DNA from 3 places in the Arthrobacter sp. G119Y2 genome. Region 1 is predicted to be linked to each of the others. Evidence: riboswitches for the same ligand, from Rfam matches in the RefSeq annotation. Region 1 holds a riboswitch; each other region holds the start of a gene.
What was found. Region 1 has a riboswitch for S-adenosylmethionine ahead of WKB88_RS07125 (bifunctional o-acetylhomoserine/o-acetylserine sulfhydrylase). Riboswitches for the same ligand answer to the same signal wherever they lie in the genome.
Positions count from the first base shown of each region.

Region 2: another riboswitch for S-adenosylmethionine. It lies ahead of WKB88_RS16190 (ABC transporter substrate-binding protein); the one in region 1 lies ahead of WKB88_RS07125 (bifunctional o-acetylhomoserine/o-acetylserine sulfhydrylase).
Region 3: another riboswitch for S-adenosylmethionine. It lies ahead of WKB88_RS13000 (flavin reductase family protein); the one in region 1 lies ahead of WKB88_RS07125 (bifunctional o-acetylhomoserine/o-acetylserine sulfhydrylase).

Region 1 is NZ_JBBPFS010000003.1:100,667-111,015, forward strand. It holds gene WKB88_RS07090 (glycine--tRNA ligase) at 1-483, opposite strand, end outside; gene WKB88_RS07095 (DMT family transporter) at 731-1,636, opposite strand; gene WKB88_RS07100 (RNA-binding S4 domain-containing protein) at 1,773-2,003, shown strand; gene WKB88_RS07105 (alpha/beta hydrolase) at 2,061-2,711, opposite strand; gene WKB88_RS07110 (SGNH/GDSL hydrolase family protein) at 2,786-3,694, shown strand; gene WKB88_RS07115 (SRPBCC family protein) at 3,833-4,279, opposite strand; gene metX (homoserine O-acetyltransferase MetX) at 4,340-5,470, opposite strand; gene WKB88_RS07125 (bifunctional o-acetylhomoserine/o-acetylserine sulfhydrylase) at 5,479-6,795, opposite strand; SAM riboswitch class IV at 6,865-6,981, opposite strand; gene WKB88_RS07130 (VOC family protein) at 7,297-7,947, shown strand; gene WKB88_RS07135 (hypothetical protein) at 8,170-9,111, shown strand; gene WKB88_RS07140 (glycoside hydrolase family 2 protein) at 9,202-10,349, opposite strand, start outside.
Region 2 is NZ_JBBPFS010000008.1:130,984-141,332, forward strand. It holds gene WKB88_RS16175 (ABC transporter ATP-binding protein) at 1-1,740, opposite strand, end outside; gene WKB88_RS16180 (ABC transporter permease) at 1,755-2,642, opposite strand; gene WKB88_RS16185 (ABC transporter permease) at 2,666-3,625, opposite strand; gene WKB88_RS16190 (ABC transporter substrate-binding protein) at 3,628-5,313, opposite strand; SAM riboswitch class I at 5,407-5,495, opposite strand; gene WKB88_RS16195 (hypothetical protein) at 5,625-6,137, opposite strand; gene WKB88_RS16200 (hypothetical protein) at 6,853-7,239, opposite strand; gene WKB88_RS16205 (excalibur calcium-binding domain-containing protein) at 7,220-7,597, shown strand; gene WKB88_RS16210 (hypothetical protein) at 7,915-9,975, shown strand; gene WKB88_RS16215 (zinc ribbon domain-containing protein) at 10,018-10,349, shown strand, end outside.
Region 3 is NZ_JBBPFS010000005.1:260,318-270,666, forward strand. It holds gene hisS (histidine--tRNA ligase) at 1-284, shown strand, start outside; gene WKB88_RS12970 (response regulator transcription factor) at 253-1,041, opposite strand; gene WKB88_RS12975 (histidine kinase) at 1,038-2,426, opposite strand; gene WKB88_RS12980 (adenosine deaminase) at 2,616-3,638, shown strand; gene WKB88_RS12985 (APC family permease) at 3,635-4,909, opposite strand; gene aspS (aspartate--tRNA ligase) at 5,075-6,880, shown strand; gene WKB88_RS12995 (hypothetical protein) at 7,007-7,375, opposite strand; gene WKB88_RS13000 (flavin reductase family protein) at 7,887-8,393, opposite strand; SAM riboswitch class IV at 8,455-8,576, opposite strand; gene WKB88_RS13005 (PhzF family phenazine biosynthesis protein) at 8,682-9,518, shown strand; gene WKB88_RS13010 (nitronate monooxygenase) at 9,537-10,349, shown strand, end outside.

The DNA of each region.
Region 1 (10,349 bases):
CAGGTAGTGCATGCCCTCTTCGTTGGCGACCGGACCCAGGAAGGTCTTGAGCAGGCCGGAGAATTCCTGCGGCTCGGTCCACTGGCCCTTGGTGCCGCAGTTTACGCAGGCAATGTCGGCCAGGCCGTTTTCCGGTGCGTGGCCCTTCTTTTCCTCGTAGGCCTCTTCGAGGTGGTCGGCGCGGTAGCGCTTGTGGCAGCTCAGGCACTCCACCAGGGGGTCGGAGAAGACCTCCACGTGGCCTGAGGCTTCCCAGACCTGGCGGGGCAGGATGACGGCGGAATCCAGCCCGACGACGTCGTCGCGGCCGCGGACCATGTGCTGCCACCACTGCTTCTTGATGTTTTCCTTGAGCTCGACACCCAGGGGTCCGTAATCCCATGCGGACCGGGACCCGCCGTAAATCTCACCCGACTGGAAGACGAACCCCCGGCGCTTGGCGAGGGAGATGATCGGATCCAGTTTGGATTTGGTCGAAGCCATGGAATGGTACCGCCGTTCTTTCGTGTTTACAGGGCCGCTGGGTGCGGTCCGCTCGTGGTCCCGCCCGCAGTGTTCACCGGCAGGTTGCACGGTGAGGGACTTGCGGAGGGCAAAAGCTACAACTACCAGCTTAAGGCGAGGGAGCCCAAACACTGCTACCGGCCGACGGGACCGGCGCAGTTGGACTGACGGGCACGGCCCGGCAGGTCCCGCTGGCAGCCCGGACGGGATCGGCGGGCCGGCCGGCTCAGCGGCGGCGGAGCACCCCGGGCATGTTCCACGGCAGCGTCGCCAGGACGATGGCCGCCAGAGTCAGCAGAGTTCCCAGCACGGTGGCTGCCACCACAACACTGCCCGGCGCGGGAAGGAAGATGTCCAGCAGCAGCGAGCCGATGAGCTGGCCGCCGATCATGCCCAGGCTCGTCAGCAGCACGCCCAGGCTGCGCACCAGCAGCGCGCTCAGTCCGATGAAGACGCACCCCGTCGGTCCGCCCAGATACAGGTACCACTCCCCCGGCAGCGGCTGGCCGACGCCGGAGACGGCCACCTTCACCAGCCACATCAGGCCAAGCACAGCGGTTCCGGCGATGAAGTTGACCAGCGTGGCGGTGATCGGAGTGCCGTAGTGCATGCCGGTGGTTCCGTTCATGGCCTGCTGGAAGCTCATCAGCATGCCGGCCGTCAGCGGCAGCAGCACCGGAAGCAGCAGGTCGGACGCTTCGGATGTCCCGGCCAGCTTGGGGCTGACGGCCCAGGCGACGGCGGCGATGGTCAGTACGGCGCCCACCACCCGCATCACGGTGAGCGCCTTTTTGCCCGCCGGACCAATGCCCAGGCGGTCCACCACCAGGCCGGTCAGCGTCTGGCCGGCGACGGCGGCAACCGTGAACACGGCAACCCCCAGGACGGCGACGGTCAGGGTTTGGGACAGCACAAAGTAGCCGCCGATGGCTCCGGCCAGCACGTAATAGCGGGGAAAGCGTCGTTCCCGCAGCGCCGGCAGCAGCTGGGCGGCACCGGCACGGCCGCGCGGCAGCAGGACCGAAATCAGGATCATCACCACCAGGCCCACCGAGAAGCTGACCAGCGCCGCGGCCAGGCCGTCGTCGAGCCGTGTCCCGAGTGCTCCGTTGACACGGGACTGCACGGGCATGGCCGCCCCGGCCACGATGGCGAGGGGCAGACCGATCAGGGGATTAAATCGCACGGGGTTTGGCACGAACCAACCCTACGGCAGGCCCGCACCCGTTCCGGAATTGGTGACGGGTGTTGTCGGGCAGAATGGAGGTATGAGTTCCAGTGACCCCCAAGACCTTCCCATCCGCGACGACATGATCCGCCTGGGCCAGCTGCTGAAGCTGGCCAGCCTGGCCGAAGACGGCATCCAGGCCAAGCAACTGATCGAAGACGGCCTGGTCAAGGTCAACGACGCCATTGAGGAGCGCCGCGGCCGGCAGCTGCACCCGGGCGACGTCGTCTCCGTCAACGGCGAAGCGATTCGCATCGTTAAAGAGGACTAGCCCTCACACTCAGCCGGGCCGGCCCCTCTTGGGGGCCGGCCCGCAGGGACGCGCGCCTCAGCCCTTGAGCACCACGTGGGTGAGGAACTCCTTCACGTGTCCCAGTTCCTGCATGTTGATGCCGTGCCCCATGTTCGAATACAGGATCTTGGTTAGAGCCGTGTGCTCATTGAGCCAGGCGTGGGTGAACTCGATGCGCGGCGCATCGATCACCGGATCGGCCTGGTCCCGGCCCCAGAAGAACGGCACCCGGCCGGCCGGAAGCTCCTCGTCCCTGAAGAACGGGTTACCGTCCGCGGGCACCACAAAACCTGAAAGCCCGACGACGGCGGCGAAGTCCGCGGGCCGGTGCCGCAGCAGGGTGCTCGCCACGGCCATTCCCATCGAGAAACCGAGCAGCGAGACGCTGCTGTGCTGTCCACTGACCCCGTCCAGCCAGTCCGAGACATCACTCACGGCGTCGACAACGCTCTGCACGGAGAACTGCGGTTCGTTCATCAGCGGAAACCAGGTGTAGCCGGGGCCCTGGGCCTGCGGCGCACGCACCGACGCGACGGTGAACTCGGAGGGCAGGTAGTCCGCCAGCCCCATCAGGTCTTCCTCGTTGGCGAGGTAACCGTGGAAGAGGACCAGCAGCGGCGTTCCGGCACGCTCGGCTTCGGGCTTGGACCAGAGGACAGTGGGATTCCAGGGAGCGGTTGTAGGCATGATATTCATTTTGGCACGGCCGGTTCCTGAACCTACGGTCGCGTAGCCCGGCCCCTCCTTGGCAGGATGGAGCGGTGACTTCTCCCTCGATGCCCCAGGACAGCTCTTTACCCTCATCGGCCTCCGCCGCCGAAGCGGCCGCCGTCGCCGATTCCGCCGCTGAAGCCGCCGTCGAAGAGCATCAGGTGCATCCCTGGACCCGCTATGTCGCCATGGGCGATTCCTTCACCGAAGGAATCGGTGACCCGAATCCGGACAGCCCCGGCGGCCACCGCGGCTGGGCGGACAGAGTGGCGGAGGAACTGGCCCGCGAGCGGGACGGTTTCGCCTATGCCAACCTCGCCATCCGGGGACGGCTCCTGGACCAGATCATCAGCGAACAGCTGCAGCCCGCACTGGACCTGAAGCCGGACCTGGTGACCATCTGCGCCGGCGGGAATGACGTCATCCGTCCCGGCGGCGACCCGGACAAGCTGGCCGAAAAAATGGACGCCGCGATCGCGCGGCTGGCGGGAAGCGGCGCCACGGTGGTGCTCTTTACCGGCCCCGACTTGGGGACCACCCCGGTGCTGGGCAGTGTCCGGGGCCGCGTGGCCGTTTACAACGAGAACCTGCGCACCATTGCCGCCCGCCACGACATCGTCATCGCTGACATGTGGGCGCTGCGGGAGCTGAGCGCCCGTGAGATGTGGGCGCCGGACCGGCTGCACTTTTCGCCCCTGGGCCACCACACCATTGCCGCCATGGTGCTGGACACCCTCGCCGTCCCGCACACCCTGGAACCGCTGGAACCCAAGCCGCTGCCGGCCAAGAGCTGGCGCACTGCACGCACCGAGGACCTGACGTGGGCCCGCGAATACTTCATGCCGTGGGTGGTGCGCCGGGTGCGGCACCGCTCCTCCGGCGACGGCATTGCCGCCAAGCGTCCCCTCGCCGGGCCGATATTCGGCGGTCCGGGCATGCCCCCGGGTTCGGCCGACTAAGCGGCCGGGTTCTGCCCGGCTATGCCGGAGCTCTGCCGGAGCTCTGCCCGGGCTCTGCCGGAGCTCCGCCGGCTAGCCTGCCGGCTTGTCGGTGCGGTGTCATGGCGGCAAGACTAACACCGCATCATTCAGGAGCAGTCAGCCCCGCGAACCCTTTTCCGCCAGCTGAATGAGCGTCGCCAAATGGTCCGCCCAGGCGCCGGAGTGGGTGCGCGCCACCTCGTCCCCGTCCGCCAGGGTGCCCAGGCCGCTTTCGGTGATGACGACGTCGGTGTAATCGGTTTCGGCGTCCGGGCCCGGAACCGCGTCCAGCAGGAAGCTCACCACCGTGTGGGCGTTCCAGCCGGGTTTGGTCCAGCGGAAGGACAAAAGCCTGTCGCGGGCCACGGCGAGCACGGTGCCCGTGGCGCGCTGCTCACCGCCGTCGTCGGCCGGACCCTGCGCCGCCCGCTCGCTCAGCGGCGACCCGGGACTGGGGGTGAAATCCATGCCGGGCCACCACGCGGCCCGGTTGTCCACCAGTGCATGCCAGAGTTCCGCCGGCGGGCACTGGGCCTGCGCCGCAACCCGAATTGAATCACCCATGTCATTGTTCTTCCACGGCCGGACCGCCTTGGCAAGAGCACCCGTGCGGCTCCGGCGCGCTCACGCTGATCCGAAGAACCGCTTCCTGAGCGGAACACCGATCTGCTCGACGTCGGTAAGGAACCCGTCGTGGCCAATGGGCGCCGTGATGGTGTGCACCTCCACGCTGCCGGGCAGTGCGGCCGCCAGGACCTCGGACTGCTCCGGGAAGTAGAGCCGGTCCGAGTCCACGGCGGCAACAAAGAACTCCGCCGTAACCCCGGCCAGCGCCTGTTCCAGGGAGCCGCGGCCGCGGGCGACGTTGTGGCTCATCAGCGCTTCGGTCAGCACCAAGTAGCTGTTGGCATCGAACCGTTCCACCAGCTTGCGGGCCTGGTGGTCCAGGTAACTCTCCACCGCGTACCGGCCCCGTTCGGCCGGCAGGGCGGAACCCAGCGGGTCCTCCTGCGTCTGCGGCTGGTGCCCAAACCGGTACTCCAGCTCCGGCTCCGAACGGTAGGTGATGTGCGCTATCCGGCGGGCCAGGCCCAGGCCGGCAGTCGGCGTCGGGCCGTTGTAGTAGTCGCCGCCGCTGAAGCGCGGGTCCAGCCGGATGGCCTCAAGCTGCGCCTGTCCAAAGGCGATCTGCTCGGCCGAGCTGGCTGCCGTGCAGGCAATGACGGCGCAGCGCCGCACCCGGTCCGGTTCGGTAACGGCCCATTCCAGGGCCCGCGCCCCGCCCAGCGATCCGCCCAGCACCGTGTGCCAGGACCGGATGCCCAGCTGGTCCGCGAGCCGGGCTTCGGCGCGGACGGAGTCCCGGATGGTGACAAACGGGAAGCGCGATCCCCAGGGCAGGCCCTGCGGATCGGGCGAGGACGGTCCGGTGGAGCCGTAACAGCCGCCGAGCATGTTGACGGCCACCACAAAGAATCGGTTGGTGTCCACGGATTTCCCCGGACCCACCAGCGCGTCCCACCATCCGTCTTCCCCGGTGTCCCCGCGGGCAACATGTGTGCTGCCGGTCAGGGCATGGGCCACCAGGACGGCGTTGGACGCATCGGCGTTGAGCCTGCCCCACGTCTCATAAGCGAGTGTCACCTGCGGCAGGTGCCCGCCGGTTTCCAAATCCAGGCCGCCGATGTGAGCATGGCGCAGCACCCCGTCCCGGGCGGGGGCGGGGTGCTGCGGCACCGTGGACGGCAGGGTCACGCGAATCGCTACGCTCCCTTGGCGGCCCGGAAGCCGGCGTCGAGGTCGGCAATGATGTCGTCAATGTGCTCGATGCCGACGGACAGCCGCACCAGGCCGGGGCTGACCCCCGCGGCGAGCTGGGCTTCGGCCCCCAGCTGGCTGTGCGTGGTCGACGCCGGATGGATCACCAGGGAACGGACGTCGCCCACATTCGCCACATGGGAGTGCAGCTCCAGCGCATCCACGAAGCGCTTCCCCGCCTCGATGCCGCCGGTGATGTCGAAGGAGACAATGGCACCGGTGCCGCGCGGCCCGTACTTGCGACCGCGCTCAAACCACGGGCTGGACTCAAGGCCCGCGTAGGCGACCGAGATGACGTCGTCGTGCGCTTCGAGCCAGTTGGCAACCGCGACGGCGTTGGCCACGTGCCGCTCCACCCGCAGGCTCAGCGTCTCCAGCCCCTGGGCGATGAGGAACGCGTTGAACGGTGAGACGGCCGAGCCGAGGTCGCGGAGCAGCTGCACCCGGGCCTTGAGGATGTAGGCGAGGTTGGCGCCCAGGACGCCGTCGGCGCCCAGGTCCCTGGCGTATACCAGGCCGTTGTAGCTCTCGTCCGGGGTGTTGAACCCGGGGAACTTCTCCGGATCCGCGCCGAAGTCGAAGTTGCCCGAATCGACAATGACACCGGCAATCGAGGTCCCGTGGCCGCCCAGGTATTTCGTGGCCGAATGCACCACAATGTCCGCTCCCCATTCAATGGGCCGGATCAGGTACGGGGTGGACAGGGTGTTGTCCACGATCAGCGGGACGCCGGCCTCATGCGCGACGACGCTGATGCCTTCGATGTCCAGGACGTCCTGGCGCGGGTTGGAGACCACTTCGCCGAAGAACGCCTTGGTGTTGGGCTGCACGGCGCTGCGCCACTGGTCGAGGTTGTCCGGGTCCTGCACAAAGGTGGTCTCGATGCCGAACTTCTTCAGGGTGTGCTTGAAGAGGTTGTAGGTGCCGCCGTACAGGCTGGGGCTGGCGACGATGTGGTCGCCGGCTTCGGCAACGTTCAGGATTGCGAAGGTCTCCGCGGCCTGGCCCGAGGCGAGCAGCAGCGCACCGAGTCCGCCTTCAAGGGACGCGATCCGGTTTTCCACCGCTTCCTGGGTGGGGTTGCCGATTCGTGTGTAGATCGGCGCGAGCTCAGCCAGGGCAAACCGGTTGGCTGCCGCTTCGGCACTGGGAAAGACGAACGACGTCGTCTGGTAGATCGGCAGCGCACGGGCACCGGTGACGGCGTCGGGCTCCTGTCCCACATGGATCTGACGGGTTTCGAAGGACCAGTTTCCTGACATGGCATTGCTCCCTATTGACCAGGGGCCGCATCGAGACTTCTAGCCGGGAAAGAGCCGGCAGCCACGTGTGACCCGCGCTTGCCGTACGCCCGATTGACGTACAGCCAGGTCTTCACCCGGGGCACCCCACCGCGGTTGGAGGGTTGCCGGCCAGCAAGCCGGGGCTATCTGCTGGCACTCATGACCTATTCCCCCAATGAAAACGGATAACCCCGAACCCCGCAACCTCTGTGACGGTTCATTTCCCTGCGTTGCAGCGGCGCTGCTGAGCGGGCAGTACGGCTTACCGTGCTGGGGCACTGGACGACGACGTTCGCCAGGGGCAGGTCATCAATAAGCACATCGTAGATTTTTTGCCAGCGGCCCTGCCCTCAAGAGCAGGGATTCCCGGGCCGTGTTCAGCGGCGGAAAAGCACCCGATCCGCGGGCAGAAAAAGTAAGTACACGCAGTTAGGGTTACCTTGGTCGAGAGGTCGGTCACAACGTGCAATTATGGGCCGCATGCGCTTGGACCATGTATCTTATGCCTGTGAATCCGACGGTCTTTTGGCCACGACCGAGAGGATTGCTTCCGCTCTGGGAGCGGACTTCGTCAAGGGTGGCGTCCACCCCCGTTTCGGCACCCGCAACATGATTCTTCCTCTGGCTAACCACCAGTATGTCGAGGTGGTGGAGGCCCTGAGCCACCCGGCATCAGACAAAGCTCCTTTCGGACAGGCTGTGCGGCAGCGCTCCGAATGCGGCGGCGGCTGGATGGGCTGGTGCGTTGCAGTGGACGATCTGTCTCCGTTTGAAGAGCGCCTAGGCCGCGAGTCGGTCCCGGGCAACCGCAAGTTTCCCGACGGCCAGGAACTGACCTGGCGCCAGATCGGCATCAACGGCCTCATCGCCGACCCCCAGGTGCCCTACATGCTGCGCTGGGACGAGGGCACTGAGCCGCTGCATCCCTCCGCTGCCCTGCCCGGCATGCCCGGTGCCGTGAAGCTGAATTCGCTGACCATTGCCGGATCCGCCGAGCGGGTCACCCGGTGGCTGGGCACGCCGGTTGAAGAGCCGCTGGAAAATGTGGGCGTCACATGGATTTCCCCGAAGGGAACCCCCGGTATCATGTCCGTCACGTTCAATACGGCGAACGGCCTGGTCGAGATTTAGGCTGCGCCGCTCCGGTTTGTCCGGACCCCTCCGGTTTGTCCTGACCCCTCCGGTTTGTCCGGATCCCTCCGCTTTGTCCGGATCCCTCCGGTTTGTCCGGATCCCTCCGGTTTGTCCGGATCCCTCCGCTGCGCAGTGGCAGGGATTCCCCAAACCGGAGGGCTGTCCACAACCGGGCCTCTTGCGCTGGCGGGCGGTCCGCAACCCGTCCAGCCTTGAGGCATGGACCCGGCATTCATTTACTCAGCCGACGCCGAAACCAATGGTACGGACCGGCGTTCCCTGGCGCTGAGCTGCCGATCGGGCAAACTCGTCCGTCTCCGCCCTGGTGTGTACATGCAGGCGGAGGACTGGCGGATTCTGTCTCCCTGGGAACGGGAGCGGGCACGAATCCGGGCCGCTGTCGCCCAGGTGCCGGGGCAGCGCATCCTCATTCAACAATCCGCCGCAATCATCTGGGGACTGCCTGTCATTGGGAAGTCAGCCGAAGTACTGCTGCTGGCCGTTCATCCCACCCATGGCCGACGCCGCGGGGATCTCCGCTGGGCCGAGCGCCGGCTGCTGGAACCGGTCACCGCGTGGGACGGGCTCCCCGTAACTTCCCGTGCGCATACGGTCCTGGACATGGCTGCCTATCTGGACTTCGAGCGTGCAGTCCCTGCCATGGATCATGTTCTTCGCCCGGATCCCGTTCGTGGTCTTCCCGGCCTGGGGAAGGAACACCTTCGCGAGCTGGCGGAGCATTTGCCCGGCCGTCCCAAACAACTCCGGGCGCGGCGGGTTATCGACTTCGCGCAGGCCCTCTCCGAGTCAGCCGGTGAGTCCTACTCCCGGGCCGTGCTGTACCGGCAGGGTTTTCCGGAGCCTGAGCTCCAGCATGAATTCCACACTGCGGCAGGGCGGTTCCGCACTGACTTTTACTGGCCCGGGCACAGGCTCGTCGGGGAGTTCGACGGTGCGGTGAAATACGGAAGCGGCAAAGGAAGCATCGCACCGTCGTGGGATACCCTCCTGCGGGAGAAACGCCGGGAAGACGCCATTCGGGCCACCGGCGTCGGATTTGTCCGCTGGTCCTGGAATGACATCACCCGGCCGCCCCAGCACCCGGAGGGTTTGGTGCAGCGTCTGGTCCGGGCCGGGCTGCCCCGACCTGGCCGCCGCTGATTCCCTCCGCTTTGTGAGAAACCCTCCGCTTTGTGACAATCCCTCCGCTGCGCAGCGGAGCAATGGTGTCAAAGCGGAGGGGAATACCGATCAGTCCCGAAACGTCGGCAGAACAGCGCCGGCCGCCGCCCGGATGAGCCCGGCGTTGAGGTCCCGCACCGTCCCGGCGTCGATCTTCACCACCCGCCGGTCGTAGGTGAGCAGCCCGTTCACCTCGTCCTCCACATCCGTGAGCTGGGTATAGACCGTGGCGGCCAGCCCCTGCGCCACGGCCGGTTCGATCTGCCGCCGGTGCAGCTTTTTATACGCCTGCCGCAGGGCCTCGGGGGTCTTGAAGCGCCGGTACCCGAACTCCTTCTCATTGAAGGTGTGGCCCGGCACGCGCAGGCTGTACCCGCCGTATTCGGAAAGCACGACGGCGCGGCCGTCCCGGAGCCACCCCTTCCGCAGCTTGAACGGCACAAAATAAACGTGCACGCTCTTGAGGTCTCCCCCGCCCTGGTCATGCCAGCCGCTGGCGTGGTCGATGGTCCGGGTGGGGTCGAGTTCGCGCAACAGCTGCGTTGCCGCATTCGCGTCGAACTGGCCCCAACCCTCGTTGAACGGCACCCACACGGCAATCGAGGTGCAGTTGCGCAGCAGCTCGACCGTTGAGCGCAGCTCGCCGCGGAAATCGTCCCGGCCCTGCTCGTCGGAGCGTCCGAAGGCGGCATAGTCACTATCGTCGCGGTGCGGTACGCCAACCGCAGGCGCAGTCACGACCGCGTGCCGGTATGACCGGCCGCCGTTGACCAGGTCCTGCCAGACCAGCATGCCGAGACGGTCGCAGTGGTAGTACCAGCGCAGCGGCTCGATCTTGATGTGTTTGCGCAGCATGGTGAAACCGAGGTCTTTCGCAGCCTGAATGTCGTAGGCCAGCGCCTCATCCGACGGTGCCGTGTACAGCCCGTCCGGCCAGTACCCCTGATCGAGCAGCCCGGCGTGGAAGTAGGGGCGGCCGTTGAGCAGCAGCCGGGTATGGCCGGCATTGTCCGGTCCGACCCCGAAAGTCCGCAGTCCGGTGTAGCTGCTGATGCTGTCCAGTTCCTCACCGGCGCCAGCGTCCCCAGCACCGCCGTCGGCAACCAGCGTCACGGAAACGTCATACAGAAAAGGATCTTCCGGCGTCCACAGACGCGGATTCGGCACCGGAATGCGGGTGGCAGCACCGGGCACGACGACGGCGTCCGCCACAGTGC
Region 2 (10,349 bases), on a different contig from region 1:
GACCCGGGAAGGAGCAGGATTTAGGGAAGGGGCCAGATTCCGGGATGCGGCGAGGTCGCGGAGCCGGTGGCCGGGGTTGGCAGCGAGGAGGCGCCGGGTGTACTCGCTGGCCGGATTGGCGAAGATCGCCGCTGTGGGCCCGGTTTCGACCAGCTGCCCGCGGTGCATGACGCCGACGTCGTCGGAGACCTGTTCCACCACGTGCAGGTCATGGGAAATGAACAGGTAGGACAGGCCGAGCTCCTCCTGCAATGACTTCAGCAGCTCCAGGACCTGTGCCTGGGTGAGGACATCCAGGGCGCTCAGGGCCTCGTCGAGGACCAGCGTCCGGGCGCCCGGTGCCAGCGCGCGGGCGATGGCCACCCGCTGCCGCTGGCCGCCGGACAGCTCCATCGGCCGGCTCCGTCCCAGGCGGGCGGGCAGATTGACCTGCTCCAGCAGCTCGGCCACCCGCGCCTTCTGCTCGGCCTGGGACCCCATCCGGTAGCTGCGCAGCGGTTCGCCGATGATGTCCTCGACGCTCAGCCGCGGATCCAGCGCGGTGTCCGGATTCTGGTAGACCAGCTGCAGGCTGCGCCAGAGCTCCCGCCGTGCCTTTCCCGCGGTGGCGGTGACGTCCTCGCCGGCAATCCGGATGGTGCCGCCGGTGGGATCCAGCAGCCGCAGGATCAGCCGGGCGGTGGTGGATTTGCCGGAGCCGGATTCCCCGACGAGCGCGAAGGTGGTGCCGGCGCGGACCGCGAAGGACACTCCGTCCACGGCCCGGCGTTCGGTGCCGGTGCGGGAAAAGACTTTGGCCAGGTTGTGGACTTCCAGTGCGGGAACGCCGGACGACGACGGCGGCAGGGCGGGTGGTTCGTCTGCCCGGTGCCCGGGGGAGGCCCCCGCGAGCAGCTGCACGGTGTACGGGTCCTCGGGCCGGGTCAGGATGTCCAGCACCGGGCGGTCCTCGCGGATGCGGCCGCTGTTCATCACGACCACCCGCGAGGCGTAGTCGGTGGCGACGGCCAGGTCATGCGTGACAAAGAGGACGGCGGTTCCGTAGGTGGTGGCAAGCCGCCCGAAGACCTCCAGCACGCGGCTTTGCACCGTGACGTCCAGGGCCGAGGTCGGTTCGTCGGCAATGAGCAGGTCCGGCTGCAGGGCGAAGGCGATGGCGATGAGGACCCGCTGCTTCAGCCCGCCGGAGAGTTCATGCGGATACTGGCGCATGCGTTCTTCCGGGCGGTCGATGCCGACGAGTTCCAGCAGCCGGATAACCTCCCCGCGCAGTTCCGCCCGGGTGAGCCGTTTTCCGCGGGGTACGGCCTCGGGGTGCAGGCGGAAGATCTCGGCAACCTGGGTTCCGATGGTTTTCACCGGGTCCAGGGAGGCTCCGGGATCCTGAGGAACCAGACCGATCCGGCGGCCGCGCAGCCGCCGGAAGCCGCCGTCGGCAAGGCCGGTCAGGTCCTGGCCGTCGAAGGTGATGGTCCCGGCGGTGATGCGCCCGGTATCCGGCAGCAGCCCGATGATGGCCTTGGCCAGAGTGGATTTTCCGGACCCGGATTCGCCGACGATTGCGACCACTTCGCCGCGGTTCACCTCGAGGTCGACGCCGGCGGCCGCCGGGGCGGCAGTGTTGCCGGAGCGGGAAAGGGCGCGGCCGTACTCGATGGTCAGGCCGCGCACCGAGAGCAGGGAGCGCACAGGAGAGTCAGCGGCGGACGGGAGGGAGGATGGTCCTGTGGAGGAGTTCATGCGGGATTCCTTTCTCAGAACCGGAAGCTCTTGAGCAGTTGCCGGCCGAGGGCGGCCAGCAGGACCACGGCGGCGACAATGACGAGGCCGGGCAGGGTGGTCATCCACCAGGCGGTGCCCAGATACTGGCGGCCCTCGGCAATCAGCAGCCCCCATTCAGGCTCGGGCGGAGGTGCGCCGAAGCCGAGGAAACCCAGCGACGAGACCACGAGGATGGCTGCACCCAAATCCACGGCGACGAGTGAGAGCACCGGGCCGGCGGCGTTGGGCAGCAGGTGCCGGCGCAGCACGGTCCAGTAGGTGCCGCCGGTGAGGAAGGCAGCCTCGACAAACTCCAGGTTCCGCACCCGCAGGACCTCGGCCCGGACCACCCGGGCGAAGGAGGCGATGACGGCGATGCCCACCCCCAGGCCCAGGGACACTGGCCCCGGGGCGGACGCCGTGACGATGATCAGCGCGATCAGGAAGCCCGGAACGGCGAGCAGGACATCGACCAGACGCATGGTGACGGCGTCAGCGGCGCGTCCGCCGGTGGCAGCGAGGACTCCGATTCCGGTTCCGGCCACGAGTCCGATCAGCACGGCCAGGCCGGCGGTCAGGAAGGTCTGCGACGTTCCGTGCACCACGCGGGCAAACACGTCCCGACCCAGGTGGTCGGTGCCGAACCAGTGCTCGAAAGTGGGGGCCTGGAACTTCTCCTGCGGGATCCCGCTGATCGGATCCTGTCCGGTGAAGAGCCCGGGAAAGAGCGCCGCCGCGGCGATCAGCAGCACCGGCAGCAGGGTCAGGGCGAGGGCGGGACGGAAACCCGGCCGCCGTCGTCGTCGTGCCGGTGCGGCGGGCGGGTCTGCTGCACCGGGCGCAACGTCGCCGGGTGCTGCGGAAGGGGAAAGCAAAGTCATGGGAAGTCCTCGGGAGAGCGGTGTCAGGAGGCCAAAGCGGGGGCTGAACCCTGCCTGGCGTCTTTGAGGATGCGCGGATCCAGCAGGGGGTGCAGCAGATCCACGAGGAGGTTGACGGCCACAAACACCGTGGCCGTGAGCAGCACCAGGCCCTGGACCAGGGGCACGTCCTGGGTGGTGACCGCTTGCAGGACCACCGAGCCGAGGCCGGCGCGGGCAAACACGGTTTCGGTGATCACGGATCCCGCGAACAGCGTGCCCACGGTGATGCCCAGGATGGACAGGGCGGGTCCGGCGGCGTTCTGAAGCGCGTGGCGGCAGAAGATCCAGGCCGGAGAAGCGCCTTTGGCCCGGAGCACGTCAATGAACGGCTGCCGGTAAACCTGCTCCACGCTCTTGAGCAGCACCTGCGCCATGGGCGCCGAGACATGGACGGCGAGCACGAGCACCGGGACGGCGAGGGACAGGAAGGACCCGTCGGGGAACAGCGGCAGCAGGCCCAGCCGGATGGAGAGCAGCTCCAAGAGCACGAGCCCCAGCCAGAACACCGGTACGGCGGAAAACAGCGGCGGCAGGTTCGCCAAAGCCCGCCGCAGCACCGGCCACGGTGCCAGGGTGGCCGCCGCGACCACGGCCAGGGCAATGACGACGGCGGTCGCCAGCGCCGAGCCGGCCAGCGCGAGGGTGGAACCGAGGGCTCCGCCGATGCGCTCGGTCACCGGTTCGCCCGAGGTCAGGGAGTAGCCGACGTCGCCGCCCAGCAGCGCTGCCAGCTGCGCCAGGTACTGGATGAGCAGCGGCTGGTCGTAGCCGTACTGGGCTTTCATGGTGTCGATCGCGGCCTGGTCCACCGCGGAATCGGAGGTCAGGAAGATGGTGACCGGATCACTGGGCAGCAGCTGCACGGCGAGGAAAATCAGGGTGTAGGCGAGCCAGACCACCAGCAGGGCCTGCCCGATCCGGTGCGCCAGATAGCGGGCCATGCTTAGCCGTCCGCTTTCCAGGCGCTCTGGAAGATGGGCGCCGTGCCGGAGGTGAAGTCAATGTGGGTGTTGCGGTGCGCGCCGTAGACCTGGACTTCGTCCCAGAGGACCAGGGAGAAGGCCTTGTCCACCACGAGCGCCTGCTGTTCCGCCGCCAGGACCTCGTCCCGTTCCGGGCCCGGGGCCGCGGCGCGCTCGGCGGCGAACAGGGCGTTCAGCTCCGGGTCCGAGGTGTGCGTCATGGTGTTGTTGGCCGGTTCGAAGATGGGACCGAGTCCGGCGTAGATGAACTGGCGGGTGCCGAAGAATTCCACCTTGGGATCGGGCATGGCCGTGGTGAGGAAGGTGTTGTCGCCGGCACGGTTGTTCAGCTTCACGCCGATCTGCCGCCACTGCTGCTCGATCAGTTCGAAGGCCGGTTTGATGACCACTGAGTTGTTGGAGCTGGTGACGGTGACCTCGAGTTTCTCGCCGTCCTTCTCGCGGATGCCGTCGCTGCCTTCCTGCCAGCCGGCGTCGTCCAGCAGCTGCTGGGCTTTCTCCGGGTTGTAGGCCAGGTCAGCGCTCAGGTCCACGAATCCGGGGGCCTGGTGGTTCAGGACCGACGCCGCCAGAGTGTAGCTCTCGGAGAGCACCGTGTCCTTGATGGTCTGCCGGTCGATGCCCGCCTGCAGGGCCTGCCGCACGGCGGGATCGGCCAGCTTTCCGCTGCCGGTCCGCACGGCTCCCATGTTCACCGTGAGGTCCACGCCGTCGGCCGCGAGCACCTGGTTGCCGCTGGATGCCAGTGCGGCCTCGTCCACCGGCTGCAGGCCGCGGACCAGATCTACCTGGCCGGACTGCACGGCGCCGGCGCGGTGCGCGACCTCGGGCAGGTATTTGATGACCACCTTGTCCAGGTGGGCCTCGCCCGGGTTCTCCGCCCCGTCCGGAGCCCAGGCGTAGCCGTCCCGCTTGGCGAGCACGACTTCCTCATCGGGCTTTTCGGATTCGTAGACGAAGGGCCCGGAGCCGGAAATGGACGAGATGGCCGACTGCCCGGCCGCGTCCTTCTGCAATGTGGCCGGGGAGACGAGTCCGGCAGTGACGGAGGAGGTGGCGCGCAGGAAGTTGGAGTTCGGGGCGTTCAACGTGACCACCACCTGGTCCGTGCCGGTTACTTCGCTGGTTTGGTAGCCGGCGAAGTCCACGTTCGGCTGGATCTGGGCGGCGGGAAGGCCCAGGCCAAAGCTGTCCAGGTTGGCCTTCACCGCCGCGGCGTCCAGCGGGGTGCCGTCGCTGAACGTGACGCCGGGGCGGATGGTGAAGGTGAATTCGGTGCTGTCGGCGTTGGCCGAGAAGGCCGAGGCGATCCAGGGAACCAGCTCACCCTTCTCCGGATCAAAGTAGGTCAGCCGGTCCAGCACCGAGTTCAGCACGTTGGATTTCTCGTAAAACCGCGCGGCCTGGGTCTGCCAGTTGTTGATGGGGGTGACCTCGGCGTACACCAGCGTGCCGCCGTCGACCGGTTCACCGGACGTACCCGCTGGGGCGTTGGCGCCTGCTGTCTGGGAACCGGATCCGCAGGCAGACAGGGTCAGTGCCGCCGCGGCCAGGAGCGCCGCGACCCGCAGGGGAGTGCGGGAAGCAACCGAGGTGCGGGAGGTGCGGGCCGCAAATATGCGGGGGGATCGGGGGGAGTCGTGCATGGGATCCTCTCGGGTCGCACCGAGGAACACGGCATTCGAGCACGCAGGAGCCGCTGCTGCACAGCTCTGCAGCTAGGGCCCAACGGGGAAGTGAGTCCATCGGTCCTGGCATGAGCACCGGCCCCGAAGGGTGGTTGCTGCGGCGTCAACGAGCCAGGTCTCTCAGCCGCTCTGGATGGGAAATGTCCGGATTCGAGAAGCGGACACCACCATGGAAGCTTGGCGGAGGCCGCCCGGGCAAGAGAATGACGCCGCGTTGCCGCAAACTCCGCAGCGTGACGTCATGCGTCTCTTCCTGCGTCACACAGGTGTCATAAACGTCCGCGGAGCAGGCGGTTCGGCCGGCGCGACGGCGTGCGGGCGGGCTTGGCGGCGGACCGTTCCCCGGGTGCCCGGTAACGCACGCGCCGCCCGGCGTCGCTGAGCAGTTTCACGCCGTCGACCATTGTTTCGCGCAGTTCCATCAGTGCGAACTGGTACCGCTCCGGCGCCCGGGAGGAATCACGGAGGTAGCGGGTGCAGGCTGCGGACATGCGCATCAGCACATCGGTGTTGGCGGATCCGCTGCGCAGATGGGCGAGGGTTTCGATCATGCGCTCGCGTGCATCCAGCACGGTGGCGCGGCAGCGTTCCTCGTCGCCGGCGCCCTGGATCACCTGCGGTTCGATCGGGGCCAGCGGACGCTTCAGGTGCAGATCCGTGACGAGTGCGTTCAGGGCCGCATTTTCGTCGCGGCGGTCAATGCCTGCCCGGATGCTCCAGCCGGCGGCGGTTCCCAGAACGAGCGCCGCGAGGGCCAGGAGGGACACTGCCAGCCAGTCCATACAAGACCTCCGGAAGAAGCGTTCTTCTACGGTACCCGGCGGGGCTGACCGGAGGACAGGGCTGCGGCCCGTTCCCGGCTTGCGGGCGGGCAGTTAGCGGCTAGCCCTCAGGATCCTGACAACTGCGGCAGCCCAGCCGTAAGCCCTTTCTGGTGATACGGACCCGACATGTCCGCATCGCCGCTGCACCCGCGCTTTTTTCGGACCTAGCGTGAAGTATCCCGAGCGGAGGAGAAGCAGATGGCAATGACGATAGACCTGGCCCGCGCCGTGCACCGCGAACGCTTGGCGGAAGCCGAATCCAGACGCAGGTGGCGGGAGGCGCGGCGCGTGGCCAGAGAACGAGACGCCGCGGCAAGAGACACCGGAGAAAGAGATACCGGAGAGCGAAAGGCAAAGCCGGAGCCGGCCCGCGGGCCCGCGGTCGAATGGCCGGTCTTTACGCTGCGGATCGGGCGTTTCCAACTGGTGGGCTTTCGGACCGTGCGGCTGTAAAACCGTGCGGCTGTAAAAAAGGGCCTTCGGCGGTAGCGGGCACTGCGGCTAGGTTCGGGACTGTATGACGGTCAAACGTCCTGCACAGGCACTGTTACTCTATGGCTGATGCAATTGCATCTAAAAATGTTGCTAACGTCCCGGGGGATCCTTTGCTATTTCGACCTATACAGTCCTGCCCAAAATCGGCCAAGGGCGGCAGATCGGAACAGCATCGGCGTCAGCGGGCTCTCGCGGTTGCCGGCCTGACAGCGGTGGTCCTGGCCGTCGCGGGTTGCGGAACCGAAGAGGCGGAACCTGCTGCGGCTTCCTCCTCCCCGTCCGCAACCAGGAGCGCAACCCCGACTCCGACTCCTTCGGCGACTTCCACGGTCGTCGCCGGTAAGCCGTGCTTCGGAGCCGGTAAGACCGAGACCGTGAGGACCGCGGCCAGCCCCAGCCCGACGCCGTCGTCGTCGGCCTCGGCGTCGCGGGTTCCCACCAAGTCCCCCTCGCCTTCGGCCACCAGCACTCCCACGCCGTCATTCTCGTCCAGCACATCGGTGGTCTTTGTCTGCACCGAGGACGACGACGGCGCCTTGATCTGGATGGACAAGGACAGTTCCACCCGGATCCTCGCGGACCGGCAGGCGGCAGCGGACCAGAAGGAAGCTGACGAGCGGGCAGCCGCAGAGGCAGCAGAAGCGCAGCGCATCGCCGATGACCAGGCGCTAGCCGATGCCCAGGCTGCTGAGGCCCAGCGCCTGGCCGATGAGCAGGCGGCGCAGCAGTACATTCCCCCGGAGCCTCCCGCCCCGGCTCCGGTCCCGGCCCCCGCGCCCGCCCCGGCTCCTGCACCGCCCGCGCCGGCCTACTACCCGAACTGCACGGCAGCCCGCAACGCCGGAGCGGCGCCGGTTTACATCGGCAGCCCCGGCTACGGCACGCATCTGGACCGGGACGGCGACGGCGTCGGCTGCGAGTAGCGGCCCCTGACCAGACGGCCGGAGCAGCCGTGGGTGCGGTGAAGGGGCAGGCCAGTCCTATACCTTCACCGCACCTTCCGTCCCCTGATGAACTGCCGCTGCAGGATGAAGCAGCAGATAATTCCGGGAACGGCCGACGGCTTTAATGAGCACAAGGTTAATTAGTGCAAGGCACTGCAAATTGGCAGCGTTATTGGCAGGGATTTATTCCTGCACCCGCATGCTAGGCTCCTCCCTGTAAGAGTGTTGTTTTATCGGGGGATAGCTACACTCGCATTCCCCTGTTTTTCGGGGGAAAAACTTTGTCCAGTTTCTGCATGTCCTGCGGCGCCAAGCTCCAGCCGGAATGGAAATTCTGCGGTTCATGCCGCGAACCTGTTCCCCGCGATGATGCCGCCCCGAGCGGGCCCGCTGTCCGGGAGACCGGGACCGCAGCGGTCACCGGGCATCAGACGCCCGCCGCCGGTTCTGCCGCCGCCGGTCCCGCCGCCGCCGACACCGCCGACGGATTCAAGAAACCCAGCCGCAGGGTCATCATCAGCGTCGGCGTGCTCCTGACCCTGGCCGCGGCCGGCATCGGCGGCTACTTCTACGTCCAGAATATGATCCGCGGCGGCGCCGGTTCGGCCGAATCCGCCGCCGAGAAGCTGATCGAGGCCGTGGAGGACAAAGACCTGGTGGGCGTTTTCACCATGGTGCCCCCGCAGGAACGCGATGCCTTGCAGCGTGTCCGGGAAGCCGCCGAAGAGCAGGCCGAAGACCACGGCGTCATGGACGCTTTCGCGAAGGTTTCCGACGGCGATTCCGGCGGGGAGAACGGGATGGACCTTTCCCTGGACGGCATCGACATCAGCCTCGGCGGCGCGCAGCCCGTCGTGACGGAAATTGATGAGCACCTGGCCATGGTCAATTTCAGCAGCGGAGAACTGCGGGTGCAGATTGATCCCGATCAGACCACAGGCGCCATCCGGAGCGCCTTCGAAGCCGGCGGGGATATGGACGCCGTCGACGAATCCACCCCCTTTGCCTCCATGGGCGTCAACAACTCGGGCCTGACCCTGATGGCCACGGAATCAGACGGGCGCTGGTACATCAGCCCGCTCTACTCCGGCCTGGAATTCTCCCAGCAGTTCACGAGCAGCTCCCGGGGATACGTCCCGGGTGAGCCGGCGCCCGGCAGCGACAGCCCCGGCGACGCCGCCCGCAACGCCGTGTCGGTGCTTCCGCAGCTGGTCTCCGGCGGCAGCGTCATGCCGCTGGCTCCGTACCTTTCCAGCTATGAGGCCAACGCCCTGCATTACTACGGCGGGCTGATCGACGGTGTCCTGGGCGGTTCCTCCGGCAGCGGCGAGTTCCTCCTGGGCGAGGTGTCCTTCCGCGACGGCGATAAGGACGGCAACCGGACCAAGGCCGTAATGGAAAAAGTCACGGTGGAAAACGAGTACGGCGACCGGTTCACCCTGACCTCCAACTGCGTCATGGAGGACGGCGAGGAACAGATGTGCTCCAACGGTTCCGGCTACGGACTGCGGTACGGCGGCTCTCCGGAACCGGACGGCCTGAGCCTGCTGAACTCCTCAACGGAGTGGAGCCTCACCACGGTCAAGGAAGACGGCAAATACAAGGTCAGCCTGCTGGATTCCGCCGCAGACTGGGCCGTGGGCTGGGTCCGGTCGCTGAGCAGGGAACAGGCGCTGGCGCTGATGGACCTAGCCCGCAGCGAAGACTCCTCGGGGGAACTGTCCATCGGCGAGGAAACCGACGTGGCTTTCAACTCCGCCGGCTACGCGGTGAAAACGGTGAAGCTGCAGGAGAAGCAGCGTCTTGAGATCCTGGGCAATTACGGCCGGGCCCACGTGTACCCGGCCGGAAGCGGAGCGCGGCTGGTGACGCTCGGCGGCAACGCCGATCCTGCGGAGCTGGAGGCGGGCGAGTACAAACTGGTCATCTTTGCCGGCAACGACTGGAGTGAGAAGTTCGCCGACGAAGGCAGCGGCGTGCAGTATTCGGAGGCGGTGAAGGTCTCGAAATACGTCAGCCCGCCCCGGATTGAAGGCTCGGACTACGACTACAGCGGCAGCATCTACACCGAATACAACCGGAACTCCACTGACGAAGTTGAGCTGCAGGTGCCCGAGGGCAACAACGTTGAACTCGTCGTCACCATTACCGATCTGTATTCCAGCGGCTCGAATTCCACGGGAGTCCTCATTCTCACCCTCGACGGAAACCGGTACCAGGTGCCGGTCACAGGGGCCGACGTCGAACAGGTCATTCCCTACCCCGCAGGTTCCGAAACCCAGATTATGGGTCTGGAGCTGGACATGGGCGGCAAATACGGGTCCGTCAGTTATTCACTTGAATTTGTTCGTAAATAGGCCGCGGCCTGCGATCGACATCCATCACAAAAGGGAAGTGTTATGAAATTCTGCGTTCAATGCGGACAACAGCTGGCACCGGAAGCACGCTTTTGCGTCAGCTGCGGTACGCCGGCGCCATCCGGCGATACGACGACGGCGGCGGCTTCCGCAGCCGGGGCGCCGACCCGGGCGGAGGCCCTGCGGCAGCCTGAATTTGCTGCTGCCGGTGCCGTCCATGAGGGCGGACACGGGCACGGCACGGCCGGCGGCGCTTCGGAGACGCAACCGGCTCCGGCCGCAGCACCACAGAAGTCCAACGGGGCATTTGCCGGCATTCCGGTGAGTGACTATGTCCGGGACGGCATTGCCGCCCTGGCGCTGATCATCTCGCT
Region 3 (10,349 bases), on a different contig from region 1:
CCAATGACGATTCCTGGTCTGCGGCGCAGGACATCGCAGGAGAACTGCGGGGCCGCGGGATTTCCGTGGAAGTTGCCGCTAAGGCCGAGAAGTTCGGCAAGCAGATCAAGTATGCGGACCGGCGCGGCATTCCGTTTGTCTGGTTCACCGGCGAAGACGGCAGCCACGAAGTGAAGGACATCCGCTCCGGAAACCAGGTCCCGGCTGATCCGCAGACGTGGACGCCGCCGGCCGAAGACCTTCTTCCTCAGGTCACCGCGGTGGAGGCAGCTCCCTCGGCGTAACCCTCCGTGGGGAGTCATATCCGCGGAACGCGATGGCCGCCTGGACCCGGGACTGTACGCCCAGTTTCGCCAGGACCCGGGACACGTGGGTCTTGACGGTGGTCTCGGCTATGGCCAGGCGGCGGGCGATCTGCTGGTTGGACAGACCCTCGCCCAGGCACGCCAGGACAGCCTCTTCGCGTGCCGTCAGCGCCTCGGCCGGCAGGACGGCGGAGTCGCCGGACGCCCCCGGGTGCCCGGCGCCCGCCGGGGCAGCGGCACTCCGGGTTTCCCGGTCTGCGGGACCCGCGCCGTCGACATAGGCGGCGATCAGCGTTCCCGTCACTTCGGGCGAGAGGACGCTGTCGCCGTCGGCCACGGAGCGCACCGCCCGCACCAGTTCGCCCGGCTCCGCTGATTTCAGCAGGAAACCGGCAGCGCCGGCCCGCAGCGCACCGAACACGTAGTCGTCGAGGTCGAAGGTGGTCAGGACCAGTACGGCTGAAAGGGACTCGGTGACGATCCGTGTGGTCGCGGTGATCCCGTCGGTTCCCGGCATCCGGATATCCATGAGTGTCACGTCCGGCCGCAGTGCGCGGGCCATTGACACGGCCGTGCCGCCGTCCGCGGCTTCTCCCACAATGTGGAAGCCGCCCACCGTTTCCAGGATCATGCGCAGACCGGTTCGGATGGCGGCGTGATCGTCAGCCAGCAGGATCCGCAGCGGTGCGTTCGGCGGCGGGCCGGAGGGGCCCGTGGGATCGGATGACGGGGTCACTGGTGTCCTTCCGAGGGCAGGCGGACCTGCACCTGCCAGGTTGCGGGGGTACCGGCGGGCCCGGCAGTCCGGCCGGCATGAAATGTTCCCGAGAGCTGCGCGGTCCGCAGTGCCATGTTCCGCAGGCCCGTGCCGTTGCCGGCCCTGGCCGCGGTTCCGGCGGGGTCCGCACCGGAAAGGCCGGCGCCGGCGCCGGCGCCGGACGCTTCGGCGGGCAGGCTGTTGCTGACGGTCAGCAGTATTTCCCCGGCTCTTTGCTGCACTGCAACGTGCACCGGTTCGCCCGGCGCGTGCTTGACGGCGTTGGTCAGGGACTCCTGCACGATCCGAAAAATGCTGCTCTGCACAAGAACCGGAAGCCCCGGCCCGGCGTCTACCGCCAGGGTCGCGGGGTTGCCCGCCAGCCGCGCGGATTCGGTCAGCGTCTGCAGCTGCTCCAGTCCGCCCGCCATCGGCATCCGTTCTGCGGACCCGGCTGTGGACCCGGGAGCGGTGCCTCCGGCCGATGGTGCGCTGCCGCGGGATTCCAGGAGGTCGATCATGGCGCGCATCTCCTGGAGCGCGTGCACGCTTTCGCTGCGCACCTGCGCCAGCACCTGCCGGTCCAGCTCCCGGTCTTCGGCAGCAAGGGCGGCAGCGGACTGCAGCGCCACGGCGGACAGCCGGCCGGCGATCGCGTCGTGGAGTTCGCGGGCCATCGCAGCGCGTTCCGAGGCCAGCGCCACCTGCAGGAACAGCTCGGCCATTTCCGCCGCGCGTTCCGCGTTCAGGCGTTCGGTATCGGCACGGATCCTTTCCTGCTCGGCGCGGTCGGCCTGCCGGCGCAGCGTCCCGGCCCACCACAGCGGGATGAGGCAGATGGCGGCCGCCTGGACAACACCGAAAAGGACAAAGGACCAGTCCCGGTACACTGCGCTGGTCCCGGCGATCAGGACGGCTGCCGTGGCGAGGGAAGCCTTTTCCAGTGCACGGCTGAGCCGGGGAGAGCCGAACAGGATCCCCGAATAGAAGAACTCGAAGATCAGCAGGTAGTTGATCAGCCCTGAACCGGTCAGCACGCCCGCAACGATTGCGCTGCCGGTGACAGCCAGCATGAGGGGCACATGGCGGCGCCGAAACAGGGTTCCGGCGCAGCCGACCAGCAGGATGACAACCCAGAGCTGGCCGGGTGCCTGAACCACCGGGGGAAACAGGTCGGCGGAGTTCACGCCGGCGGCCTTGAGCAGGAGTCCCGCCGCGAAATAGGCGGCGGCAGTGGCAACCCCGGTGGGCCAGATTCCGCTGCCCCAGGAATCAAGGGCGCCGGAGGCCGGGCCTGCGCCGCCGGCCTGACCGGTAGCTGCCGCCGGACCCTTGGCGGTGTCAGGCGACGGGGGAGGCAGCATGAACCCAGCGTAGCGACCGTTCCGGGAGTCCGCACCGCAGCCGGCCCTCCGTCCTCCCAAAGGATGAGCCGCCTGCTCCGGGATGGGGGGTGGGGGATGGAGGGATGGGATGGGGGATGGGGGATGAGCCCGCACCTCCGCCGGGTTTCCGTCCTCAGCAGTCCCCGGGGATCATCTAGGCTTAAAAGCATGTCGACTTCCCCCGCCGCCCAGCTGCCCTGCGCCGAACTCCACCTGCACATTGAAGGAACCCTGGAACCGGAGCTCATCTTCGAGCTGGCCGCCCGCAACGGCATCACCCTGCCCTATGCGGACCTCGCCGAGCTGCGGGCCAGGTACGAGTTCACGGACCTTCAGTCCTTCCTGGACCTGTACTACGCCAACATGGAAGTGCTGCGGACCGAGGCCGACTTTGCCGACATGACCCGCGCCTACCTGCGCCGGGCTGCCGCGGCGGGGGTGCGGCACGTGGAAATGATGGTTGACCCTCAGGCGCACCTGCTGCGCGGTGTTCCCCTTTCCACGTGCATCAACGGCGTTGCCGGCGCGCTGGCGGGCAGTCTGGAGGAATTCGGTGTTTCCTCGGAACTGATCGCCGCGTTCCTGCGGGACCGTCCGGTGGAGGAAGCCGAAGATGTACTCCGGCAGCTCCTGGCGCTGAACGCACCCATCGTCGGAATCGGACTGGATTCGGCGGAACTGGGTAACCCGCCGGAGGGCTTCATCGAGCTGTACCGGATGGCCCGGGAAGCGGGCCTGAAGTGCGTGGCCCACGCCGGGGAAGAAGGACCCTCACATTACATTGAGCAGGCTCTGGACCTGCTGCTGGTGGACCGGATAGACCATGGTGTCCGCTGCCTGGATGATTCCGAGCTCGTGGACCGGCTGGTGCGGGACCGTATTCCCCTGACCATCTGCCCGTTTTCCAACGTCCGGCTGCGTTCGGTGGACACCCTCGCCGATCATCCGCTGCCGCAGATGCTGGCCCGCGGGCTCAACGTATCGGTGAATTCGGATGACCCGGCCTACTTCGGCGGCTACGTTGACGACAACTTCCAGCTGCTGCAGTCCACCTTTGACCTGTCCGTGGACCAGCTTCAGGAACTGGCGGTCAATTCCGTGGAGGCGTCCTTCGCCCCGCCGGCCCGCCGCGCGGAACTGCTGGATGAGATCCGCTCCTGGCGGAGCGCGCAGGACAAGGCGCGTTCCTAGCTCCCCGTGCGGCTGCGGCGCACCGTCAGCCGCACCACGAGCCCGAACGCCAGGATGATCAGCATGGGCAGGATGGCCGGCGGCGGCAGGCTCAGTGCCGTCACCAGTGCGCCGGCCAGGCCGGCCAGGTTCACGGCCCGGGGCGTGTACCAGCGGCGCTGTTCCAGGGCGTAGCCGCACAGGTTGGTGATGGCGGCATGCAGGAGCAGGCCAAAGCAGGCCAGGCCCAGCAGAGTTGTCAGCGACGTGGTCAGTACCAGGACGACGACGGCGGCGCCTGCCGCCGCGGCAGCGGGCCAGGGCACCTGCCGGGGGCCTCCGGTGCGGCCGAAGACCCGGGGAAGGTCGCCGTCGCCCGCCATGGCCTCGGCTGTCCGGGCAGTTCCTTCAACCAGCACCCATGCGCCCGACAGGGCCGCTGCCCCGGCGGCGATCGCCACCGCTCCCGTGCCGATGCCCAGCCCCACCGCAGCCACCGGTTCGCGCAGCGGAGCGGGGGCCAGGGCCAGGGCTCCGGGCCCGGAGAACCAGGCAAGCAGCGACTGCCCCACCAGGATGTACAGGCCCAGGGCGAGAAGGACAGCGGCCGGAAGCACGCGGGGAATGAGACGGTCCGGCTCCCGGACCCGGAAGCCCATGGCGGCCAGCCGGGCGTATCCGGCAAACGCGAAGTAGGCGAATCCCGCCCCCTGCAGCAGTCCCGCCGTCGGCGTCGTATCCTCGAGGACACCGGGCTGCGGAGGCTGCCCGCCCGCTTCGTTGAACGCGACCACAACCCCGAATCCCAGTACCCCAAGGACGAAGGCCAAGATGAAACGGATCACCCAGGTGCCGCGCTGCAGGCCGAAGAGGTTCAGGGCAGTGGCCGCGGCCGCGGCGCCAACGGCCGCCGCCCGGGCATGCTCCGGCACTGTGTAGAGACCAAAGGCCAGGGCGAGCACCGCAGCCGCCGGCACCAGCGCACACAGCAGCGTCCATCCGGTGAAGAAGCCCATGTAAGGTCCCAGGAGGACCCGTGCGGCCGAACGGGTGGTGCCGCCTTCGTTGCGGTGCCCCGAGTTGCGCAGTCCGGCGCTCAGCAGGAACGTTGACGCCGCCGAGCAGTAGGCAACCAGCGCCGCCAGGGCCAGTGCGGCCGGGAGGGCGAAGCCCGCCGCCTGCGCAACCGGCGGCAGGACGATGAAGATGCCGCCCCCGACCATGCAGCCAACTCCCACGGTCACCGCGTCAAAACCGCCGAGCGGCTGTTTCCCTGAGGAGCTCCCGGACACGCGTCCCTCCGATCGGTCGGGCGGGGCGGTGCCTGCGCAGCCTGCGGCTGCCCGGCGGTGCCCTTGGCTGGGAAAGGATGTGAACACCGGTAAACTCATGAAGAGACCTTGTATTCACAATGAGCGGGAACAGTGTTTTCCGCAAGCAATCTTGAAAGGACTGCTGTGCTGCGCACTCATGCCCTTGGTTCCCTGAGGGCCGAGCATATTGGACAGACCGTCACTCTCGCTGGCTGGGTGGCCCGACGCCGGGACCACGGAGGGGTTGCCTTCCTGGACCTCCGCGATGCATCCGGATTCGCCCAGGTGGTCGTTCGCGAAGAGGACGTCTTCCACAGCCTGCGCAATGAATACGTCCTGCAGATCACCGGCACCGTGCAGAAGCGCCCCGAGGGCAACGAAAACCCCTCGCTGGCCACCGGTGAGGTGGAAGTGATCGCGGACAAGGTTGTTGTCCTGAACACTTCCGACCCGCTGCCGTTCCAGATTGACGAGCACGTTGAAGTGGGCGAGGAAGCCCGCCTGAAACACCGCTACCTCGATCTGCGCCGCCCGGCGCCGTCCCGGAACATGCGCCTGCGCTCCGAGGCCAACCGCATTGCGCGCAACCTGCTGCATGACGAAGGCTTCGTGGAGATCGAAACCCCCACGCTGACCCGTTCCACCCCCGAGGGTGCCCGCGACTTCGTGGTTCCCGCACGTCTTGCCCCGGGTTCCTGGTACGCGCTGCCGCAGTCCCCGCAGCTGTTCAAGCAGCTCCTGCAGGTGGGCGGCTTCGAGAAGTACTACCAGATTGCCCGCTGCTACCGCGATGAAGATTTCCGCGCGGACCGCCAGCCGGAGTTCACCCAGCTGGACATCGAGGCCAGCTTCGTCGAGGAAGACGACATCATCGCCCTCGGCGAGCAGATCGTGACCTCGCTCTGGAAGCTGATCGACGTCGAGATCCCGACGCCGATCCAGCGCATGACCTATGCCGACGCCATGGCGCGCTTCGGTTCCGACAAGCCGGACCTGCGGTTCGGCCTGGAGCTGACCGAGCTGACGGACTTCTTCAAGGACACCACGTTCCGCGTCTTCCAGGCCCCCTACGTGGGTGCCGTGGTCATGCCCGGCGGCGCCTCGCAGCCCCGCCGCACCCTGGACGCCTGGCAGGAATGGGCCAAGCAGCGCGGCGCCCGCGGCCTGGCCTACGTGCTCGTCCAGGAGGACGGCACGCTGACCGGACCCGTGGCCAAGAACCTGACCGACTTCGAGCGGGAGAACCTCGCGGAAAAGGTGGGCGCCAAGCCCGGCGACTGCATCTTCTTCGCCGCCGGCGAGACCACCACGGCCCGTGCGCTGCTCGGCGCCGCACGTGTTGAGATCGGCCACCGCACCGGCCTGATCGACCCGAACGACTGGGCCTTCGTCTGGGTTGTCGACGCACCCATGTTCGAGCCGGCCTCCGAGGCCGTTGCAGCCGGTGACGTTGCCGTGGGCGGCGGCGCCTGGACCGCTGTCCACCACGCCTTCACGTCGCCCAAGCCGGAATTCATGGACACGTTCGACACCGACCCGGGATCCGCTCTGGCCTACGCGTACGACATTGTCTGCAACGGCAACGAAATTGGCGGCGGTTCCATCCGTATCCACCAGCGCGACGTGCAGGAACGTGTCTTCAAGGTCATGGGCCTCTCGCAGGAGGACGCGCAGGAGAAGTTCGGCTTCCTGCTCGAAGGCTTCAAGTACGGTGCTCCGCCCCACGGCGGCATCGCCTTCGGCTGGGACCGCGTGGTGGCCCTGCTGGCCGGCACCGAGTCCATCCGCGACGTCATTGCCTTCCCGAAGACCGGCAACGGCTATGACCCGCTGACGGCCGCTCCGGCTCCGATCACCGCCCAGCAGCGCAAGGAAGCCGGTGTCGACTTCAGGCCTGAGGCCAAGAAGCCCGAGCCGAAGAAGGATGACTCCGCGAAGGACGACGCCTAGTTTTTTCGGAAGATTCATAAACGATGAAAGTGCCCGGCCGCTGATGCGGCCGGGCACTTTTGTTTCTGGCGGGTACGTTTATTTTTGATGAAATGTGCCGGCCGATGAAATGTGCTGACAGTTTGCTTAACCCGCGGCGGGCGCCGTAACGGGGGACGGCAAATGGTAGACAACAAGCCAGTAATCCCCGTCCGGTCCGTCTACTGTGATGGACGCCGGATTTTCACCCGGCATGATGACATGTTCGAAACCCATCAGCATCGGGACATTGCAGTGGTCACTGCCGACGGTGGAAAGGTGGTCCGACTCATCGTCCAGAACCTCGATGTCGTAGGCCCCCGGCTGGTTGCAGGTGAGATAAGAGGTGAAGCTGGTCCCCGGTTCCATAGCGGGCAGCTCGAAGGTGCCGGTTCCGCTGCCGGATTCCTCCAGCACGACGCTAGCGTTGGCGGGACGCCACTGCGGCTGCTGCTGAAAGAAAGTTTCCACGCTCACGGGATTGTCCGCCCGGAACAGAGCCTGCACAGCTGGATCATCCGGTGTCTGGGCGGCATTCGGCGAGGCCTCTGTGCCGGGTGCCTGGGTGGCATTCGGCGCGATCTCCAGACTGAGGCCGTTTGTGCCGGGCTCGCCGGCTGAAGAGGACGGCCGGGCCGGCTCCTCGGCAGAGGCTGAGGGCGAGGCCGGCTTACTGGAAGCGGCCTCCGGCTCCTCCTGCGCGGTGCACCCTGCCAGTACAAGGCCCAGTACTGCTGCCGGAAGCAAAGCCTTCCGTGAAAGCGGCAAACCCGGCCGGCTGCCGGGCTTTCCCTTTTTGTGTGATGTGCCGTGGACATTTCTGTTTGTGCTCATCTCCGCTACTTCCTTTCGAAGTAATCCGAAGAACAATAGTCCGTCCATGGCATGATGTAAAGGTTTGGTAACGGAGACCGTGCCGGCAAGGAATGTGCCGCGGAAAATGAATTGACGCGGCTTCCAATTTCCAGTTCCCGGCGGCGCTTTCCGGTCAGGCGAATTCAGGGACGCTGAGCTGCCGGAACGCCGACCCGTGGAAGACCAGCGGCTCATGGGCGTCGTCGTGGGAGGTGTGGCCGTGAACCCGCAGCAGCACCACTGTGTGGTCGCCCGCGGGCACCTCGTTCTCCACTGAGCACTCCAGCCACAGGGCGGCACGGTCCAGGAACAGGGCACCGGACTCGTCGGTGTGCAGGTCAAGCCCGGCGAAACGGTCGCCGGTTTTGGATGCGATCTGTTTGCAGATTCCCTCGTGTTCGGAGCCCAGGATGGATACGCCGATCCGCGTTGCCGGCCGGAGCACCGGCCAGGTGCGGGACGTGTTCTGTACGGCAAACAGGACCAGGGGCGGGTCCATGGACACGCCCACGGTAAAGGACGAGGCAACAATTCCCTGCGGCTCTCCGTCGACCACCGCGCACAAAGCGGCAATGCCGGACGGGAAACGTGAAAAGGCGCGGCGCAGGGCTGCCGGCTGAAGGTCGCTAACAAGGGACATGGTGGAAAGATCCTCTGCCTTAAGCGCGGTGCCGGCGGCCATTACGGCCGCGGCGCCACCAGCGCGGTACTTGCCGCAGCCGGGAGAGTCTCGCCGGGCGGCCGAATCGTCACCTGGAGCACCCCGCTACGGCGAGAGGGTTGCCGTCCAGCCGGCCAGGGCCCGTGGCTGGAACTCTTGATTCTTCTCCCAAGGTAGGCGCGGCCGATGCAGGGTTGCAAACGGATGCCTTACTTCGTAAAACTCCGCTTCATAAAACTCCCGGCAGCCAGGGGATAGAGTTTGGCTATGAAACAGCGGTGGTTTAAACAGGTGGACGTCTTTGGCAGTGAACCGTATCTGGGCAATCCCCTTGCCGTGGTTCTGGAAGCCGAAGGCCTTTCGGACTCCGACATGGAGTCTTTTGCGCGGTGGACCAACTTGTCGGAAACCACGTTCGTGCTGCCGCCCACCAGGGACGGGGCTGACTACCGGGTCCGCATCTTCACCCCGGGCGGCGAGATTCCCTTTGCCGGGCACCCCACGCTGGGAACCTGCCACGCGTGGCTGGAGGCCGGGAACAAGCGGCGCTATCCCGACGTCGTCGTGCAGGAATGCGGAATCGGCCTCGTGACGCTGCACGCCAATGCCGGCATTGCCGCTTTCGCCGCACCGCCGCTGCTGCGCTCGGGACCGCTTGAAGACGAGGTCCTTGACCAGGCGCTGAAGGCCCTGAACCTGGACCGCACCCAGATCCTTGCCTCCAATTGGATCGACAACGGACCCGGCTGGCTGGGACTGCTGCTCCCGGATGCCGCAGCGGTGCTGGCACTGAAGCCGGATCCGGTTGTCATGGGAAGCCTGCGCGTGGGTGTCATCGGCGCGCAGCCTGCGGACGCTGAAACCGACTACGAGGTCCGCGCCTTTGTGCCCGGGCTCGGCATCACCGAAGATCCCGTCACCGGAAGCCTTAACGCCGGCCTGGCGCAGTGGCTGATTGGCGCTGAGCTGGCACCGGAGCGGTACATCGTCAGGCAGGGTACGGCGGTCAGGCGCGACGGCCGGGTCCGCGTTTTCACGCGCGACGGCAAAATCTGGGTGGGCGGATCCACGGTCACATCCATCGACGGCACCGTCACCCTGTAAAACCTGCTGAGGACCCGCATGTTCAATCTGCACTCCCTGCCGCTTCCCGTCCTCGGCGCGCCGATGGCGGGAGGCGTATCCACTCCTGAACTGGCGGCTGCGGTCAGCAGCGCCGGGGGACTCGGATTCCTGGCGGCCGGCTACAAGAGCGCCGACGCTGTCCGTGAGCAGATTCTCCGGACCCGCAGCCTGACCGGTGCCGGGTTCGGTGTGAACCTCTTTGTGCCGGACCATGCCAATACCTACGCCGCCAATACCTGCGCCGCTGCCGAGGCAGACAGAAAGCTTGCCGCGGCGCTGGCTTTCCGGGACCGGCTGGCGGCCGGCACCGGGCTGGAGCCCGGACACCCGAACCCGGACGACGACGACGGCTGGCCGGCCAAACTGGATCTGGTCCTGCAGGAGCAGCCGGCGGTCGTGTCCTTCACATTTGGGCTGCCGGATGCTGCCGTGCTGGCCGAGCTCGCCGGCCGGGACATCTGCACCGTCATCACGGTGACGGACCCGGATGAAGCCCGGGCAGCAGCCGGGGCCGGAGCCCGGGTTCTGTGCGTCCAGGGACCCGGGGCGGGAGGCCACCGCGGCACCCTGGACAGCGCCAAAGCGCCCGGCGACGTGCCGCTGGACGAACTCCTGCGCGGAATCGCGGAAGTATCCGACCTGCCGCTGGTCGCCGCCGGCGGGATAGCTGCTCCGTCGGACGCCGCCGCGGCGCTGGCCTGCGGGGCAACGGCGGTGCAGGTGGGAACGCTCCTGCTGCTCAGCCCTGAAGCGGGGACCAGTCCGGTGCACCGCCTGGCGCTGCGGGAAGCGGCGCTCGGCTCCCGCTGG